DNA from 4 places in the Bradyrhizobium sp. S3.3.6 genome. Region 2 is predicted to be linked to each of the others. Evidence: predicted binding sites of a transcription regulator. Region 2 holds the regulator's gene; each other region holds the start of a gene.

Region 1 (4,916 bases), on a different contig from region 2:
CTTGGCATCGGCCGGGCTGGATGCTTGATTCTGCGGCACAAATCTCTCCCTAGGGAGAAGGATTTATACGCAGGGTCGCTGGACTGGGAAATAAGTTTTCGACATATCAGGGCCGAGAGAAGTTATATCCTCAGCCCGGAATAACCGGCTTAGAACAGCAGGTTCTTGGCGATCGAAGCCACGTGGCTGAAGCTGTCGTAGACGCCGGGCTCGAAGAAGGCCGCACGCGCCAGGACGATGGCGGCGACCAGCGACCAGAACAGGCCGGTGCCGGCCCGCAACACGAGCTTTGCGGCGCGCGACTTCGGCTGGGTGTCCGTCGCGGACACCAGCTGCTCGCCGAACGGCTCAAATCCAGTGCGTTCCATAATGGGCCAATCCATCAATCCTTGACCGAAATGTCGTCGTTTCGGCCTCAAACAGCAATGGAAGCGATTGGCGTTTTTGCCCCCCGGCGGGGAAACTCCTTCCGCCGGACTAGCCTGAGGCAATAGTTTTCTTCTTTTGCCGGGTTGGAGGGCCCATGGCGTCCACCCGGACCTGCTCGACGACTACCATGAGCACTTACTACCGCAACTCGAGCGGCCGCGCGTTTTCGGCGATGCCGTGGCGTTTGGCGGACTAATCGCGCATGACGCACAATCCGGACCTCGGGCCGCACAGGTCGACGAAGGCGTAGGTCTGGCGACTCTATGCCGCCAGCCCGCTTCCCAGCGGCGCAAAATCCATCCCGAGACTTTCCGCCACCGCTTTGTTGGTGATGCGGCCGCGATGGACGTTGAGCCCATTGCGCAGATGCTGATTCTCCAGCACGGCAGCAAAGCCCTTGTTGGCGAGCATCAGACCGAACGGCAGCGTCGCATTGTTCAGCGCCTGGCTCGACGTCACCGGCACCGCGCCCGGCATGTTCGCTACACAATAATGCACGACGCCGTCGACCTCGTAGGTCGGCTCCGCATGCGTCGTCGCGTGCGAGGTCTCGAAGCAGCCGCCCTGGTCGATCGCGACGTCGACCAGCACAGCACCCGGCCGCATCGATTTGAGCATCGCACGCGTCACGAGCTTTGGCGCGCTCGCGCCCGGCACCAGCACCGCACCGATCACGACGTCGGCGGCAAACACCTCCTCCTCGACGGCCTCGATGGTCGAAAAGCGGGTGCGCACCCGCCCGAGGAAGACATCATCTAGCTCGCGCAGACGAGGAATTGAGCGGTCGATCACGGTGACTTCAGCACCGAGGCCTGCGGCGATGCGCGCGGCCTGCGTTCCTACCACACCGCCGCCGAGCACGACGACGCGCGCCGGCTGCACCCCGGGCACGCCGCCGAGCAGCAGCCCGCGACCGCCGGCCGATCGCCTGAGCGCGGCGCCAGCGGCCTCGATGGCGAGGCGGCCGGCGACTTCGCTCATCGGCGCGAGCAGCGGGAGGTGACCGGCCGCGTCGGTGACGGTTTCATAGGCGATCGCTGTGCAGCCGGACGCGAGCAAGCCCTTGGCCTGTTCGGGATCGGGCGCGAGATGGAGATAGGTAAACAGGATCTGGCCTTCGCGGAGCTGGGCCCATTCGCTTTTCTGCGGCTCCTTCACCTTCACGATCATGTCGGACTTGGCGAAGATGTCGCGCGCACCGGCGGCAATGGAGGCCCCCGCCCGCTGATAGACCTCGTCGGACGCACCGATGCCGCTGCCGGCTCCAGTCTCAACCGTGACCTGATGCCCAGCCGCGATATATTCACGGACAGCGCCCGGGGTGAGCCCGACGCGATATTCCTGCACCTTGATCTCCTTGGGCACACCGACACGCATCCTGGGCTCCTTTTGATTCACCCCATGATCGTAGCGGCGCAGGCAGTTTGGTTTCGTGCAAATATCCGGTAGTTTTGGCCGTCCCGCGCCGGTTTCGGTCGCGGAAGTGTCCTTTCACGCTGGAAACAAAACCTTGGCCCTCGACCGGAAAGATCTCGCGATTCTCGCGGAACTTACGACCAATGCGCGCGCCAGCCACACCGAGCTCGCCAACAAGGTCGGCCTCTCCAGCACCGCGCTGGCACGGCGGCAGAAGACGCTGGAGGATGACGGCTACATCCAGGCCTACCAGGCCGCGCTCGATCTGGCGCAGTTCGGCCTGACCACGACGGTGCTGGTGCGCATTGCGCTGGAGAGCCAGAGCGACGAGGCGCTGAAGGCGTTCGAGGCGGAGGTGGTGAAGTGCCCCTCCGTCGTGCGCTGCTTCCTGATGTCGGGGACCGACGACTACATCCTGATCGTGCTCGCCCGCGACATCCAGGATTTCGAGCGCATCCACCGCACCGAACTGTCGCGCCTGCCGCGCGTGGCGCGGGTACAATCGAGCTTTGCGCTGCGCGAGGTCGTCAATCGCGCGGTGCCGACGGTGGTGTTCGGCGAGGCGAAGCGGTAGCGTTTCCCTCGCCCCGCAAGCGCGGGCTGGGGCCATCCCGCGCACCGTCATAGAACTGTCATCGAATGTGCCGAGACCTGTCAGTCTCTGCACATTCGGGACACGTCATGGACTATTTCAAGCGCTTCAACTTCCTGTTCGCCGCACCTGTATTCGACGCCGACGACCTCGAAGGCGTCCGTTTCAACCAGATCATCGAGGAGATCCAGCGCTCCGGCTTCGAGGTGGTCCGGGCCCGCAAGCTGGAGGACGCCGAGATGGCGGTGCAGACCGACGCCGCGATCGGCTGCATGGTGGTGGATTGGGGCAAGAAAGGCCTGGAGGGCAAGACATCGGCGCTGATCAATCTGATGCGGCGCCGCGGCCTCGACTTCCCGATCATCCTCCTGATCCGGCGCAAGCGGTTCGAGGATCTCCCGGTCGAGGTGCTCGACTTCATCGATGGCTATGTCTTCCTGTCGGAGGAGACGCCGACCTTCATCGCCAAGAACCTGATCAGCCGGCTCAAGCAATATGCCGAGACGCTGAAGACGCCGTTCTTCGGCGCGCTGGTCGATTATGCCGAGGAAGGCAACCAGCTCTGGACCTGTCCGGGCCACAATGGCGGCGTGTTCTACAACCGAAGCCCGATCGGCCGGGTCTTCGTCGAGCATCTCGGCGAGTCCGTCTTCCGCGACGACCTCGACAATTCCGTGCTCGATCTTGGCGACCTCCTCACCCATGAGGGTCCGGCGCTGAAGGCGCAGAAGGAGGCCGCCGCGATTTTCGGCGCGGAGAAAACCTACTTCGTGCTCAACGGCACCTCGACCTCGAACAAGGTCGCGCTCGGCGCGCTCGTCACAGACGGCGACCTCGTGCTGTTCGACCGCAACAACCACAAGGCCGCCCATCACGGCGCGTTGATGATCAATGGCGGAATTCCGGTCTATGTCCCGACCATCCGCAATGCCTGGGGCCTGATCGGTCCGATGCGCTGGGACGCGCTCGACGAACGGGCCCTGCGCGAGACGATCCGCAACCATCCGCTGGTCACGGACAAGGACGCCTGGCGCAAGGAACGGCCGTTCCGCGTCGCCGTGGTCGAGCAATGCACCTATGACGGCACGATTCACAATGCCGAAATGATCCTGAAGCGCATCGGCCACCTCTGCGAATACATCCTGTTCGACGAGGCCTGGGCCGGCTTCATGAAGTTCCACCCGCTCTACGTCGGCCGCTTCGCGATGGGGCTTGCCAATCTCCCGCCGGACGCACCGGGCATCATCGCGACGCAGTCGACCCACAAGCAGCTTGCCAGCTTCTCGCAGGCCTCGCAGATCCATATCAAGGACCGCCACATCCGCGGCCAGAAGCGGCGCGTCGAGCACCGCCGCTTCAACGAAAGCTTCATGCAGCACGCCTCGACCTCGCCGTTTTATCCGCTGTTCGCCTCGCTCGACGTTGGCGCGCAGATGATGAAGGGCCGCTCCGGCGAAGTGCTATGGGACGACACCATCCGCCTCGGCATCGAGCTGCGCAAGAAGATCCGCGCCATGCGCCGGGAGTTCGAGGAGAAGGAACAGAACCCGGACCGGCGCTGGTTCTTCGAGCCGTTCGTACCCGATCGCGTTGCCATCCCCGACGTCAGCCGCCCCGGCGCCGCGCATAACGTTGCCTGGGAGACGCTGTCGACCGACGAGCTCGCGACCAATCCCGCGCTGTGGCAGCTCGGCCCTGACAGCAACTGGCACGGCTTCCCCGGCACGGCCGAGGGTTTTGCCATGACCGATCCGAACAAGCTGACGTTACTCACGCCCGGCTTCGACCGCACCACCGGCGCCTATGCCGAGCACGGCATCCCCGCCCCGGTCGTCGCGCAGTACTTGCGCGAAAACCGCATCGTGCCTGAGAAGAACGACCTCAACTCCCTGCTCTTTCTGCTCACCCCCGGCGTCGAGGCCAGCAAGGCCGGCACGCTGATCTCCGGCCTCGTTGCCTTCAAGAGACTGCACGACGACAATGCGCTGCTGGCCGACGCGATCCCGGAATTCCATCAGCGGCGGCAGGCGCGCTATGCTGGCGTGCGACTGCGCGACCTCTGCGGCGAGATGCACCGCTTCTTCCGTACCGCCGATGTCAGCGCGCTTCAGGCGCGACAGTTCATGCCGGAACACATTCCTGATATTGCCATGTCGCCGCGCGATGCCGCGCGCTTCCTGTTCAAGAACGACGTCGACTATCTGCCGATCGAGGCGATCGCCGGCCGCATCGCGACCACGCCCTTTGTGGTCTATCCGCCCGGCATCGCCACCATCGTCCCCGGCGAGCGGCTGACGGAACGAGCCAAGCCCATGGTGGATTACCTCAGGATGTTCGAGACCTGCTTCAATACGTTTCCGGGCTTCGATGTGGAAATCCAGGGCGTCTACAAGGAGGTCGATGCGCACGGCCGGATCGGGCTCTATACTTACGTCGTTGCCGAGTAGGGGCCGATGAACGAAACAGCGATTGCACGCGC
Region 2 (4,916 bases):
CCGGCACCTATCTCGCCGAGTACGGCCGCAACGACAAGCTGACCTCGGTGATCCGCTTCATCAACGACATCCTGCTGTCGGCGCCCTCGATCATCATCGGCCTGTTCATCTACGGCGCCGTAGTGGTGCCGATGCGTGGCTTCTCGGCGATCGCAGGCTCGCTCGCGCTCGCCGTCATCGTGATCCCGGTGGTGCTGCGCACGACCGAGGACATGCTGCTCCTGGTGCCGAACGCGCTGCGCGAGGCGGCCTCCGCGCTCGGCCTGCCGCGCTCGCTGGTGATCAAGCGGATCGCTTATCGTGCGGCACGATCCGGTCTCATCACCGGCGTGCTGCTCGCGACCGCCCGCGTCGCCGGCGAAACCGCGCCGCTGCTCTTCACCGCGCTGTCGAACCAGTTCTTCAGCCTCGGCCTGAACAAGACCATGGCGAACCTGCCGGTCACCATCAACAACTTCGTCCAGAGCCCCTACGCCTATTGGAAGCAGCTCGCCTGGAGCGGCGCCCTGCTCATCACCCTGACCGTTCTTGCCCTGAATATTGGCGCGCGCATTCTCAGCGCCGAGAGGACCGCAAAATGACCGATCTTTCCGTATCGATGAGCGCGGCCGGCGGTCTGCCCCAGGCGCCGATGCTGCCCGAAGCGCCGGCCAAGGTGACGGTGCGCAACCTCAACTTCTATTACGGCGAGCACCACGCGCTGAAGAACATCAACCTGGCGCTCGGCACCAACCGGGTCACCGCCTTCATCGGCCCGTCGGGCTGCGGCAAGTCGACCCTGCTGCGCATCTTCAACCGGATGTACGACCTCTATCCGGGCCAGCGCGTCACCGGTCAGCTGATGCTCGACCAGACCAACATCCTCGACCCCAAGCTCGACCTCAATCTGCTGCGCGCCCGCGTCGGCATGGTGTTCCAGAAGCCGACGCCGTTCCCGATGACGATCTACGAGAACATCGCCTTCGGCATCCGTCTCTATGAGAAGATCTCGAAATCCGAGATGGACGACCGCGTCGAGAAGGCGCTGCGCGGCGGCGCGCTGTGGAACGAGGTCAAGGACAAGCTCAACGCCTCCGGCCTGTCGCTCTCCGGCGGCCAGCAGCAGCGCCTCTGCATCGCCCGCACCGTTGCGGTGCGGCCCGAGGTGATCCTGTTCGACGAGCCCTGCTCGGCGCTCGACCCGATCTCGACCGCCAAGGTCGAGGAGCTGATCCAGGAGCTGTCCGAGAACTACACGATCGCGATCGTGACCCACAACATGCAGCAGGCCGCCCGCGTCTCCGACAAGACCGCCTTCATGTATCTCGGCGAGCTGATAGAGTTCGACGACACCAGCAAGATATTCACATCGCCGACCGACCGGCGCACGCAGGATTACATCACCGGCCGGTTCGGCTGAGGAGACGGCACATGGGTTCTGAACATACCGCAAAGGCCTTCGACACCGACCTCCAGGAGCTCACGCGCCTGGTCGCCGAGATGGGCGGCATCGCCGAGCGCATGATCGTCGATTCCGTCGATGCGCTGATCCGCCGCGACGTCGCGCTCGGCCAGCGCGTCGTCGCCATCGACGCCGAGCTCGACACGCTGCAGAAGAAGATCGAGGAGCGCGCCGTGCTCACGATCGCGCGCCGCCAGCCGATGGCGGTGGATCTGCGCGAGATCGTCGGCGCCATGCGCGTCGCGACCGATCTCGAGCGCATCGGCGACCTCGCCAAGAACATGGGCAAGCGCGTCGCGGCGCTGGAGACGGATTTCCATCCGCTCAAGCTGTTCCGCGGCCTCGAGCACATGACCGACCTCGTGCAGCAGCAGGTCAAGTCGGTGCTGGACGCCTATGCCGCGCACGATCTGCCGGCGGCGATGGCGGTGTGGAAGGGCGACGAGGAAGTCGACGCCATCTGCACCTCGCTGTTCCGTGAGCTCCTCACCTACATGATGGAGGATCCGCGCAACATCTCGTTCTGCATCCATCTGATGTTCTGCGCCAAGAACATCGAGCGGATCGGCGACCATGCCACCAACATTGCCGAGACCGTGTTCTACATGATCGAAGGCCAGGCGATCACCGACAAGCGGCCGAAGGGCGACATGACGACCTTCGCCACCACGGTCCCGAACACCTGATTACGCAAGGAGCGACGACCCGATGGGCGCACGCATTATGGTGGTTGAGGACGAGGAAGCTCTGACCGAGCTTCTCCGCTACAACCTCGAAGGCGACGGCTATGACGTCGAGACGGTAATGCGCGGCGACGACGCCGACACCCGCCTCAAGGAGCACATCCCCGATCTGATCGTGCTTGACTGGATGCTGCCGGGGCTATCAGGCATCGAGCTGTGCCGGCGGTTGCGTGCGCGATCCGACACCAAGCAGCTGCCGATCATCATGCTCACCGCGCGTGGCGAGGAGAGCGAGCGGGTGCGGGGCCTGGCGACCGGCGCCGACGACTACATCGTCAAGCCGTTCTCGGTGCCCGAGCTCCTGGCGCGCGTGAAGGGCCTGCTGCGGCGCGCAAGTCCGGAGCGGCTCGCAACCGTGCTGGCCTTCGGCGACATCGAGCTCGACCGCGAAAAGCGCCGCGTGGCGCGCTCGGGCCGGCCGATCGATCTCGGCCCGACCGAATATCGCCTGCTGGAGTTCTTCCTGGAGCATCCCGGCCGCGTGTTCTCGCGCGAGCAGTTGCTCGACAGCGTCTGGGGCCGCGACATCTACATCGATGAGCGCACTGTCGATGTGCATATCGGCCGCCTGCGCAAGCTGCTCAATCTCGGCCGCGAGCAGGACCCGATCCGCACCGTCCGCGGCGCGGGCTACGCGCTGGACGATCGGTTCGCGAAGGCCGAGCAGGCGTAGGGTTGGCTGACGTGAGCTCGGCTGGGGCAGCAATCTCAGCTGTCGTCCCGGACAAGCGCAGCTCCTGGCAACGCGCAGCGTTGTCTGGAGCGGAGTGCAGATCCGGGACCCATAACCACAGGGCGTCGTTGTTGCACGAAAAAGGTAACTCCGAGTACCCGTAACCACATCTCGCGGTGGTTATGGGTCCCGGATCTGCGCGCGCTTGAGGCGCGCTTGTCCGGGACGACGGCGGAGGGAGTTAGCGCCGTCGCAAGTTGAGCCGCCGCCGCTTGGACGGCGAAGTCTTGGAAGCCGACTAACTCAGCGCGCCGGCTTCGCCGGGGCCCGCCTGCGATCCGCTGCCGGCTGATACGCGACCCGCGAGTGCTGGGCGCAATAGGGCAGGCCGGAGAGCGCTTTGCCGCCGCAGAAGAAGAAATCCGGGCTCGAGGGATCGCCGACCGGCCAGTGGCAGGTCGCCTCGTTCAATTCGAGCAGCGACAGCCGCTGGCTCATCGGTACCACGTTGTCGTAGGTGACCGGTTCAGCCTCGACCTCGACCTCGAAAGCCTGCGCCAGCGCGGTATTGCCGCGTGCGATGGGCCTGCTCACCCGCATCATGTGCGGCGCTGGACGCGCCTTGCGCGGCCGCGGAGCTGCCGAAGACGGGCTCTTGGCGCGGCCCGACAAGCCGAGCCGGTGAACCTTGCCGATCACGGCGTTACGGGTGACATTCCCAAGCTCAGCGGCGATCTGGCTGGCCGAAAGTCCGGCCTCCCAGAGCTTTTTCAGCTGTTCGACGCGATCGTCGGACCAGGTCAAAACCGTCATTGCACCCTTTCCTTCGCCGCGCGCCTGCCATCCTGGGGGCCGCACAACGAATGCCTAAGCCTCGAAAAATCCGTGCCGCCAGAATCCCTTAAGGCTCGCCGGGCGCAATGATACGCCCGAACGTTTACGCCGGTACATGAGGACTTTTGGGATCAGAACCGCTGCACGAGATGTCGTATCTGACAAGCCAGACGCTACAATATGGCGTGACTCACGCGCAAGAGTCCGCCGACTCGCTTCCACATGTTCCGTGGCCAAAACCCGCAAATTCGGTACCGCAAGACTACGGAATCTGGGTTTCGCGGGGCTTTCCGGGCGGCATTGACACCAATGGTGCCAAGCATAAGATAGTGATGCGTGCCGCCCTTAAAAGGCGGCACGTTTCGTTTTCCGGACCAATGATGCGCTGCGCAACGCAGTTTCAGGCCGTCCGAAACATCCAAAGAGACCATCATGGCTAACAGCGCAGCGCCGCACTTGCTCCCCGTTTTCGCCAGAACCGACATCGGTTTTGAGCGCGGTGAAGGCGTCTGGTTGATCGCAACCAATGGCGATCGCTATCTCGATTTCACCTCGGGCGTGGCGGTGAATGCGCTCGGCCATGCCCATCCCGCGCTGGTCAAGGCGCTGCAGGAGCAGGCCACAAAACTCTGGCACATGTCGAACCTGTTCCAGAGCCCGGACGGCGAGAAGCTCGCCGCGCGTCTCTGCAACGAGAGTTTTGCGGACTTCGTGTTCTTCTGCAATTCCGGCGCCGAAGCGCTGGAGGGTGTGATCAAGCTGGTCCGCCATCATCACTTCTCCAAAGGACATCCGGAGCGCTACCGCATCATCACCTTCGAAGGCGCCTTCCACGGCCGCACGCTGGCGACGCTGGCTGCGACCGGCTCTGCAAAATATCTCGAAGGTTTCGGTCCGCCGATGGACGGTTTCGACCAGATCCCGCACGGCGACATCGAGGCCGTGAAGAAGACGATCGGTCCGCAGACCGCCGGCATCCTGATCGAGCCGATCCAGGGCGAGGGCGGCGTTCGTTCGGCGACGCCTTCTTTCCTGAGGGCGTTGCGCCAGCTCTGCGACGAGAAGGGCCTGCTGCTCGCCTTCGACGAGGTGCAGACTGGCATGGGCCGCACCGGCGATCTCTTCGCCCACCGCCGCACCGGCGTCACGCCTGACGTGATGTCGCTGGCCAAGGCGCTCGGCGGCGGCTTCCCGATCGGCGCGGTGCTGGCGACCGCGGATGCGG
Region 3 (4,916 bases), on a different contig from region 2:
CCCGCGCGGCGCGACGTCCTCGCTTTCCCGCGCATCGGCCAACGATTGTCCGGCACCGGCACGCGGCAGGTAGATCCGAATCGTCGTTCCCAGGCCCTGTTCGCTATAGATCGAGACGTGACCGTCGGACTGCCTGGCGAAGCCATAGACCATGCTCAGCCCGAGCCCTGACCCCTTGCCGACCTCCTTGGTGGTGAAGAATGGTTCGAATGCGCGCTCGATCACCTCGGGCGTCATGCCTTCGCCGTCATCAGTGACGGAAATCAGCGCGTAGGCGCCCGAAGCCACTTCCGGGTGCAGGGCACGATAGTCCTCGTCGATCGCGGCCAGTTCCGTGCTCAACGTCAGGTGTCCGCCTGATGGCATCGCGTCCTGCGCATTCAGCGCAAGGTTCAGCACGGCGGATTCGAGCTGGGCGCGGTCCGCAAAGGCCAAGATCGTGCCGGGCCCGAAGGCTGTCTTGATCTCGATGTTCTCGCGCAAGGTGCGCTTGAGCAGCTTGAGCATGGACCCGAGCAGCTCGCGGCAATCGACCGTCTGCGGCTGGAGCAGTTGGCGGCGACTGAACGCGAGCAGCCGCTGCGTCAGCTCTGCGCCGCGTTCGCCGGACTCGCAGATGTCATCGGCGAATTGCCGCAAATCGGGCCGCGTCTTGAGCTGCTCGCTGAGATGCTCGGCGTTGCCAATGATCACGGTCAGGAGATTGTTGAAGTCGTGCGCGATGCCGCCGGAGAGCTGGCCGACCGTCTCCATCTTCTGCGCCTGCTGGAGCTGCTGCTCGGTCAGCTTGCGCGCGGTCAGATCGTGGATGATGCCGACATGGATCAGGTCGCCGTCCTGCCACGCCTGGCCCACCGACAGATTCATCGGGAAGGTCGATCCGTCCTTGCGCAGGCCGGCGGCTTCGCCGGTCGCGAAGCGCCGCGCATGACCGGTGGATGAGGGCCTCTCCTGGTTGGACATCAGCATGCCGATGTCGAGATTCATGACCTCGGCGGCGTGATAGCCGAACAGCCGTTCGCAGGCGGGATTGAACAGGAGAATGCGGGCTTGCGCGTCGAACAGGATGACACCGTCGACGGCGGTCTCGACGACCGCGGTGAGACGCGTCACGCTTTCGCGCATCGCGCGCTGGGCGTCTCCGACCTGCCGCAGCAGCAGCGTCGCGTCCCGGCTCTTGATCTCCTCCTCCTCGAGCGCAGCCTGAACCTTCTGCAGCTCAAACGGGGAGGGGATGGTCAGGATTTTCGGCAAGAGCGGCCAAAGTGCACCGGCGGTGAAGATGGAGGCCGCAGCCGTGACCGCCTTGACCAGGCCCTCGATGCCGTAGATCGGGACCCAGAGCGTGTAGATCGACAGCACATGGGTCAGGCCGCAGGCCATGATGAAGATCGCGAACGCCCAGTAGACCCAGCCGAATTGGAGGTCTCTCCGCTTGGTGACGAGAATCGTGAGAGCGAACGGGATCGAGAAATAGGCGGCGGCTATGATGGCATCGGAGACGACGTGGAGCCAGATCAGCTCAGGTTCCCACAACAGGCAGATGCCGTGTGGTGAGAACATCGAGGAGTCGAGAATGCGTTCGAAGTAGGCCCACATGATACAGTCCCGAGAGGGTTTCAGGCCGGGGGCGGCCCGCAACATGGCATCGCCAGCGAATCGATCAATCTTTCACTGATTTGGATGGACCCGCCAAGGCCGGGCGATGACTAGGTCTTATTTCTCCGGATGTGCACGTTTCCGGGACGACGATACTGCGTGGCACCGCGCGTGCACGATTCGCGGCTTGCTGGTGTTCCGAGCGCGCGGTAGGAGAAGCCATGACTTCGAAATGCCTGACTTTGAAACGCCTGGCTTCGAAAACCCGGAAAACCGCCCGATGACCACGCCCGTGGCGCTCACCATCGCCGGCTCGGATTCGAGCGGCGGCGCCGGCATTCAGGCCGACCTGAAGACCTTTGCCGCGCTCGGCGTCTACGGTGCGTCCGCGATCACGGCGCTGACGGCGCAGAACACCAAAGGTGTCAGCGGCATTCACGCGGTTTCCGCGGCGTTCGTCACCGCGCAGATCGATGCGGTGCTCTCCGATCTCGACGTCGGCGCGGTGAAGATCGGCATGGTGGCGCAGGCCGAGACTATCGATGTGATCGCCTCTGCGCTGGCGCGCTGGAAGCCTCGCAATATCGTGCTCGATCCCGTGATGGTCGCAACCTCCGGCGACCGCCTGCTGGCGTCCGAAGCCGTCGAGGCCCTGCGCAAGAAGCTGATTCCGCTGGCCTCGGTCGTTACGCCAAATCTGCCCGAGGCCGCCGCTCTGCTCGACGGGCCGCTTGCGCGAAGCGAAGCCGAGATCGAGAGTCAGGGCCGCCGCCTGCTCGCGCTCGGCTGCCACGCTGTCCTTATCAAGGGCGGGCACGGCGAGGGCGCCGAGAGCATCGACTATCTCGTCGATGCCGGAAACACGATTGCGCTTGCCGCGCCGCGCGTCGCCACGAAGAACACCCATGGCACCGGCTGCTCGCTCTCGTCGGCGATTGCGGCGGGTCTCGCCAAGGGCGAGACCCTGGAGCAGGCGGTGCGCAACGCCAAGGCCTGGATCAGTGTTGCGATTGAAGCTGCCGACCGCTTCAGCGTCGGCCACGGCCACGGGCCGATCCATCATTTCCACAAGTTTTACTGACGCCGGCTGCGAGCTGCGTGTCGGTCCCGCCGTTAACCAGCAGGACCAGGGTGTTCCGGGCTTTTGCGGGCAACCAATGCCGCCTCATGTCGCCTGATTGTCGCATGCGCCTGATATTCGCGGGGAGGGCGAGGCGAGGTTTGATTCGTAGCTGAGGTGCCTCAAAGGTCCAATTGGTCATCCCCCTGTCACGGGACATTGTTACAGGCTGTCGCATGGGAAGTTACGATGTGAGTGACGAGAGCCCTGAAAGGCGCTTTCGCACCTTGTTCATTTCCGATGTCCATCTCGGAGCCCGCGGCTCGCAAGCCGACCTGCTGCTGGACTTCCTGCGCTACCACGACGCCGACACCATCTATCTCGTCGGCGACATCGTCGACGGCTGGGCGCTGAAATCGAGCTGGCACTGGCCGCAGTCGCACAACGACCTGGTGCAGAAGCTGCTGCGCAAGGCGCGCAAGGGCGCCAAGGTCATCTACGTCCCCGGCAATCACGACGAGTTCCTGCGCAACTATTACGGCACGCATTTCGGCGGCATCGACGTGGTCGAGAACACCGTCCACAGCGGCGTGGACGGCAAGCGCTATCTCGTCATCCATGGCGACATCTTCGACCTCGTGGTGCAGAACGCGCGCTGGCTCGCCCATCTCGGCGACAAGGCCTACGACTTCGCGATTCAGATGAATCGCTTCGTCAACTTCTTCCGCCGCATGTTCAAGGTGCCCTACTGGTCGCTCTCGCAGTGGGCGAAGCAGAAGGTCAAGAACGCCGTGAACTATATCGGCGCGTTCGAGCAGGCGCTCTCCGCCGAGGCACGGCGCCATGATGCCGACGGGGTGATCTGCGGCCACATCCACTACGCCGTGATCCGCGACGAGAATGGCATCCGCTACATGAATTGCGGCGACTGGGTCGAGAGCTGCACCGCGCTGGTCGAGCACGATGACGGTCGTTTCGAGATCATCACCTGGGCCGACCACGCCCAAAAGCCTGCAGCCGTACCGCAGGTGGCAGCAAGGGCGGCTTGATGCGTATCCTGGTCGCGACCGACGCCTGGCACCCGCAAGTCAACGGTGTGGTTCGGACGCTGACCAAGCTTGCTGACGCCGCCAAGACGCTCGGTACCGAGTTTACGTTCCTGACGCCGCAATCGTTCCGTACCTTTGCGATGCCGAGCTATCGCGACGTGCGGCTCGCGATGCCGCGCCCGGCGCGCATCGCAAGACTGATCGAGGAAGCGCGGCCCGACAGCATCCACATCGCGACGGAAGGGCCGATCGGCCTGATGGTCCGCCGCTATTGCCGGCAGCGCAAGCTGCCGTTCACGACCAGCTTTCACACCCGCTTTCCCGAATATGTCCGCGCCCGCGTGCCGGTTCCGGAATCCCTGATCTGGCGGGCGCTGCGGCGCTTCCACAGCGCCAGCCGCGCCGTGATGGCGGCGACGCCAGCACTCGCCCGCGAGCTCAGCGAGCGCGGCTTTGCCAATGTCGTGCTGTGGCCGCGCGGCGTCGACACAAAGCTGTTCCACCCTCGCGCCATCGATCTCTGCCTCCCGGCACCGGTGTTCCTTTCCGTCGGCCGGGTCTCGGTCGAGAAGAATCTCGAGGCGTTTCTCGACCTCGATCTGCCCGGCACCAAGGTGATCGTCGGCGATGGCCCGGCGCGCAACACACTGGAAGAGGCCTATCCCGACGCGATTTTCCTGGGCGAAAAGCACGGCGAGGAGCTGGCCGACATTTATGCGGCAGCCGACGTCTTCGTGTTTCCGAGCAGGACCGACACGTTCGGCCTGGTCCTGCTCGAGGCGCTCGCGAGCGGCCTGCCGGTTGCGGCGTTCCCGGTGAAGGGGCCGCGCGACGTCATCGGCGATGCGCCGGTCGGCGTGCTGGACAATGACCTGCGCAATGCCTGCTTCGCGGCGCTCGATATCTCCAGGCCAGCCTGCGTCGAATTCGCCGCCAATTACACCTGGGAAGCCTCGGCGAGGGCATTTGTGGACAGCATCCGGGCGGTCGGCGCGGTGCTGCCCGGCCGGACCGGCACGGAACAGCCGCGCTTCGTCGCCTGAACGGATAAAAATCCTCGCGCGGAGATGTCTTGCCCGCGCCGCATCCGCCGCGATAACATCGCCCCATGTCCGAACAGCCCCTTCCGATCGGCCCCGCCGATATCGACGCCGCAGCGCGCGTGCTCGCGCCTTTCGCCGTCCGCACCCCGCTGTTGTCCTTTCCCG
Region 4 (4,916 bases), 350 kb from region 2:
CGGCACCTGATAGCCGGGGATCGCGATCGCCTTGAGGATCGCGCGGCGGATCATCCGCTTGGTCTGCTCGTCGAGATAGGCGAAATTGTAGGCGGGCGCGTTCATTCCGCGGCCTCCTTCATGGCATCGGGCGCATTGGCCTCGGCAGAGGCTTCGGCAAATTCCTTGCGCAGCTTGCGCAGCAGGCCGAGCTCGGACTGGAAGTCGACATAATGCGGCAGCTTCAAATGCTCGACGAAGCCGGTCGCCTGGACGTTGTCCGAATGCGACAACACGAATTCTTCATCTTGCGCCGGGGCTCCGACCTCTTCACCGAGTTCGCGGGCACGCAGCGCGCGGTCGACCAGCGCCATCGACATGGTCTTGCGCTCGCTTTGGCCGAAGGCGAGGCCGTAGCCGCGTGTGAAGCACGGCGCTTCCGTTGCCGAGCCCTTGAACTGGTTGACCATCTGGCACTCGGTCAGCTCGATCGAGCCCAGCGGCACAGCAAAGCCGACGTCTTCGGCAGCGAACTCCACCTCGACCTCGCCGAAGCGGATCTCGCCGGCGAAGGGATGGTTGCGGCCGTAGCCACGCTGGGTGGAGTAGCCCATCGCCAGCAGAAAGCCTTCGTCGCCGCGTGCGAGATTCTGCAGGCGCAAGTCACGGTCCGCGGGAAAGTTCAGCGGCTCGCGGGTGAGGTCGCCGACGCTGGCGCCATCTTCGGTCTGCGGCGAGGTCTCGATCAGTCCGTCGCGACCCAGAATGTCAGTCACGCGCGGCGTCGGCGCGGTCGAGGCTTCGCCAACAGCCGGCGCTTCCGGCACAAAGCCTTGGGCCAGCGACGGATCGAGCAGGCGATGGGTGTAGTCGAAGGTGGGCCCGAGGATCTGGCCGCCCGGAATGTCCTTGAAGGTCGAGGATACCCGCCGCTGCACCCGCATGGCGCCGGTGTCGACCGGCTCGCTCGCACCGAAGCGCGGCAAGGTGGCGCGGAAGGCGCGAACCAGGAAGATCGCCTCGATCAGGTCGCCGCGGGCCTGCTTGATCGCCAGCGCTGCGAGCTCGCGGTCATAGAGCGAACCTTCGCTCATGACGCGGTCGACGGCCAACCCAAGCTGTTCCGAGATCTGGTCAAGCGAGACTTCCGCGACGCTTTGGTCGCCGCGCCGCGCATTGGCGAGCAGGCGATGGGCGTTCTCGATGGCGCGTTCGCCGCCTTTGACTGCGACATACATGCGTCAGCCTCCTTTGCTCATGACACGCGTGCTGCGCGGGATCGCCACCACGGCATCATCGGCGACCAGAACCACGTCGATGCCGCGCGGAAACAGCGTCTCGTTGAAACGCACGCGTTCAAACAGGTCGAACGGCTTGATCGAAGCCAGGAGCGTTGCGACACCGTCGATGCCGGGGCCACGCAGCTCGAAGCTGCGGCCTGCGTCCAGGCTGTCGACCTGAATGATCAGTGTGGTCGAACGATCCGGATATTCGTTGGTGCCGAGCGCAAAACGCTCGAGCGAGGGCAGCGCACCGCCGTCACCGATCAGCGCAAAGGCCGCGATCGAGGAGTCCGGCACCACGGGCGCGCCGGTGTGGAACTTGAGCCATTTCAGGACGTCGGAGCTTTCCGACATCCGCGCATCAAGCCAGAGCGGCGTGTCGTGGTCAAACAGCGTCAGCGCAATCGCGGCGGTGCCGCGCATCATCGTATCAGGCGTTCCCGCCATCGGCACGATGCGCTGGACCGAACCCGGCCGCGCCATCGCATCCATGACCGAACGAAAGGTCGATTGCGCCGACAACACCTTGTCGACGAAACCGGGCGGCAGTTCCGCAATCGTGGTCATGGCCTCACCCCTCACCGCGCACCATGGTGTAGAAATCAACCTTCGTCGCAGCGGTCTCTTCCGCCGCCTGCTTGCGCCTGACCATAAGCTGCTCGCGCAACGGCGCGATAACGTCGCGCTCGACGGCTGCACCAAAATCCCGGGACTGCACCAGCGCATCGCACAGAGCGATCAGCCGCGCCTTCTCACCGTCCCGCCCGAGCGTGTAGCCGAAGCCGACCTCACCGCTCGCAAGCCGCACCGCGGCGCGCGATACCGTCGCCTCGCCGAGGTTGAACGGCGCGCCGTCGCCGCCGACCCGGCCGCGCAACATCACCAGGCCGTTTTCGGGCGCCCGCAAATCCTGATGGCCAGGCAAGGGGATCGTGCGGAGACGGGCGGCGATCTCGCCCGCCTCCGCGTGCGCCAGCACGGCCATGGCGGCCTGGCGCTGGGCTTGCTGGGTGTTGTGCTGGGTCACCGAATCCACCGATCTCTTCTACAGAACTTGTCGAATCCAAGTTGTCTATGATACTAGACAACTTGATACGAGAGCGCCATGACTGTTTCGTGACAAAGGTGTGATTTTCGAGCTAGGCTGGCCACCGACATGAGCATGCAGGACACCGCCTCTTCGGGCGTCGCGCTATGGCGCCTCGTTGCCGACGGCATCGAGCGCGGCATCGCCGACGGCCGTTTTGCCGCAGGCGACAAGTTGCCGGGCGAGATGGAGATCGCCGAAACCTACCGCGTCAATCGCCACACCGTGCGGCGCGCGCTGGCGGCGCTTGCAGAGCGCGGCATCGTGCGCGCCGAGCGCGGCAGCGGAACCTATGTCGAAGCGCAGAAGCTCGCTTATCCGCTGCGCTCGCGCACGCGGTTCTCCGAGATCGTCGGCGCCGGCGGCCGCGAGCCGCATGGCCGGATGATCGAGACGTCGGAAGATGTCGCAACCCGCGAGTTGGCGCGGGAGCTGGGATTGAAGACCGGCGCACCGCTGGTCCGAATCGAGGCCATCCGCCTCGCCGATCGCGCGCCGATCTGCGTCTCCACCACCTGGCTGTCTGCGGAACTGTTTCCGGGCGCGGGCACGGTGTTTGCCGCGACACGCTCGATGACGAAGATGCTCGAGCACTACGGGATCCGCGATTATCGCCGCGGCGCGACCCGGATCACCGCCGGCATCGTCGACGCCACCGACGCCGCGCGGCTTGATCTCCCGCTGGGCCGGCCGATCCTGGTGGTCGATGCCACCGACCTCGACCTCGAGGGCAAGCCGCTGGTGACCAAGCACTCGCGGTTTGCGGCGGAGCGGGTGGAGTTCTTGGTGGAGCCGTAACTCTTCTCCCTCGCCCCAGATCCGAACTCGTAGGGTGGGCAAAGGCGCACTTGCGCCGTGCCCACCATCTTTCCAAGATTTAAAGTTGGTGGGCACGCTTCGCTTTGCCCACCCTACGAGATCGGCGATCAGGCCACAGCCCTTCGCCCAATGATCGCAAACCGCAGCTTGCTGGAAACGAAATCGATCGCGGCGACCGCGACCAGAATCATCAGGATCAGGAACGACACCTTCTGCCATTCCAGCACACGGATCTGCTCGGCGAGCTGGAGGCCGATGCCGCCGGCGCCGACGATGCCGATGATGGTTGCCGAGCGGGTGTTGGATTCGATGAAATAGAGCACCTGGCCCGCGATCACGGGCAGCACCTGCGGCAACAGGCCGAAGCGGATCTCGTGCAGCGCGCTGCCGCCGGAGGCGCGGATGCCCTCGACCTGCTTCTGATCGGCGCCTTCGATCGCCTCGGAGAACAGTTTGCCGAACGCACCGAAATCCGACACGGCGATCGCCAGCACGCCGGCGAACGGGCCGAGCCCGACCACGTTGATCCATACCAGCGCCCAGATCAGCGTGTCGACGCCTCGGATCGAATCGAGGAAACGGCGCACGGGAAAGCGCAGGATGATCGACGGCACGACATTGCGTGCAGCAAATAAGCTGACCGGAAGCGCGAGCAGCGCGGCCAGTGTGGTGCCGAGCAACGCGATCGACAACGTCTCGCCCATCGCCTTCAGATAGATCGGAAGCGACGAGCCGGGATCGGGCGGGATCATCATCATGCTGATCCAGCCGAGCTGGCTGAGGCCGCTGAAGAGCCGCGACGGCGAGAAATCGAGATCAATCAGGCCATAAACGAAGATGCCGAGCGCCGCGACGATCATGGCCGGCGTCGCAAGCCGTGCCGCGGCCGGACGCTCGAACACATCAGGGTAGCGCGCGCGGATCTGCGCGGTGTCGACCTCCTGCGGCCCTGTCACGTCCGCGCCTCCTTGCCGAAGAGGCGGCCGCGCAACCAGCCGGTCGAGATGTCGATGATGAAGACCGTGACGATGATGAGCAGCAGGATCGCGCTGACGTCCGAATAATAGAACTTGCGGATGGCGACGACGAGCTCCTGCCCGATACCGCCGGCGCCGACAAAGCCCATGACGGACGCTTCGCGGACGTTGACCTCGAAACGCAGCAGCGCGTAGCTGGCATAGCCAGCGGTCACCTGCGGCAGAATCGCAAAGCGCATGCAGGATAGCCAGCTCGCACCAGTCGAGCGGATACCCTCGACCGGCTTCATGTCGGCGTTCTCGACGATTTCCGAAAACAGTTTTCCCAAAGCGCCGGTAGAGTGAATCGCGATCGCAAGCACGCCCGCCATCGGCCCGAGGCCGAAGGCGATGACGAAGATCAGCGCGAACACGATGCCCGGGACGGTGCGGGCGAACTCGAGCAGGCGCCGCACCACGAAGCGAAGCCATGGCCGGGGCGAGGTGTTTTCGGCCGCAAAGAAGTTCAGGGCAAAAGCGAAGATGGCGCCGATCAATGTGCCGACATAGCTGATCAGCAGCGTCTCACCCAGCATCTTCAGCCATTTGCGCCAGCCCCACAGCCATTCGCCGACATCGGTCCAGACCCGCTGGCCGCTATCGAGCGTGAGGATGCGATCGAAATAGCTGAGGAAGTTGCCGAAGTAAGTGAACAGGGTCCGCAGATTCACTTCTGCGCCGATCGCAGCGAGAAGCAGCGCCGCGGCAAAAATCGCGGCTCCCAACAGGAGA

The links. Region 2 encodes PhoB, which activates phosphate uptake and scavenging genes when phosphate is short. Its sites were predicted from a motif close to TGTCATNNANCTGTCAT; they were not measured.
Region 1: ABID59_RS20495 (Orn/Lys/Arg family decarboxylase) is a predicted target of PhoB. The motif match lies at 2,465-2,481, and genes of this name have one in related genera.
Region 3: ABID59_RS16040 (UDP-2,3-diacylglucosamine diphosphatase) is a predicted target of PhoB. The motif match lies at 2,856-2,872, and genes of this name have one in related genera.
Region 4: phnF (phosphonate metabolism transcriptional regulator PhnF) is a predicted target of PhoB. The motif match lies at 2,368-2,384, and genes of this name have one in related genera.

What each region holds. Positions count from the first base shown of each region.
Region 1 covers NZ_JBEPOT010000006.1:415,947-420,862, reverse strand. The annotation lists gene ABID59_RS20515 (YeiH family protein) at 1-39, opposite strand, end outside; gene ABID59_RS20510 (hypothetical protein) at 150-368, opposite strand; gene ald (alanine dehydrogenase) at 691-1,806, opposite strand; gene ABID59_RS20500 (Lrp/AsnC family transcriptional regulator) at 1,940-2,419, shown strand; gene ABID59_RS20495 (Orn/Lys/Arg family decarboxylase) at 2,527-4,884, shown strand; gene ABID59_RS20490 (GNAT family N-acetyltransferase) at 4,891-4,916, shown strand, end outside.
Region 2 covers NZ_JBEPOT010000005.1:351,110-356,025, reverse strand. The annotation lists gene pstA (phosphate ABC transporter permease PstA) at 1-581, shown strand, start outside; gene pstB (phosphate ABC transporter ATP-binding protein PstB) at 578-1,399, shown strand; gene phoU (phosphate signaling complex protein PhoU) at 1,411-2,127, shown strand; gene phoB (phosphate regulon transcriptional regulator PhoB) at 2,150-2,857, shown strand; gene ABID59_RS18080 (GcrA family cell cycle regulator) at 3,161-3,670, opposite strand; gene ABID59_RS18075 (aspartate aminotransferase family protein) at 4,124-4,916, shown strand, end outside.
Region 3 covers NZ_JBEPOT010000004.1:691,494-696,409, reverse strand. The annotation lists gene ABID59_RS16050 (ATP-binding protein) at 1-1,599, opposite strand, end outside; gene thiD (bifunctional hydroxymethylpyrimidine kinase/phosphomethylpyrimidine kinase) at 1,880-2,680, shown strand; gene ABID59_RS16040 (UDP-2,3-diacylglucosamine diphosphatase) at 2,896-3,708, shown strand; gene ABID59_RS16035 (glycosyltransferase family 4 protein) at 3,708-4,751, shown strand; gene ABID59_RS16030 (threonine/serine dehydratase family protein) at 4,817-4,916, shown strand, end outside.
Region 4 covers NZ_JBEPOT010000005.1:4,822-9,737, forward strand. The annotation lists gene ABID59_RS16480 (alpha-D-ribose 1-methylphosphonate 5-phosphate C-P-lyase PhnJ) at 1-105, opposite strand, end outside; gene ABID59_RS16485 (carbon-phosphorus lyase complex subunit) at 102-1,217, opposite strand; gene phnH (phosphonate C-P lyase system protein PhnH) at 1,221-1,829, opposite strand; gene phnG (phosphonate C-P lyase system protein PhnG) at 1,834-2,298, opposite strand; gene phnF (phosphonate metabolism transcriptional regulator PhnF) at 2,419-3,147, shown strand; gene phnE (phosphonate ABC transporter, permease protein PhnE) at 3,276-4,124, opposite strand; gene phnE (phosphonate ABC transporter, permease protein PhnE) at 4,121-4,916, opposite strand, start outside.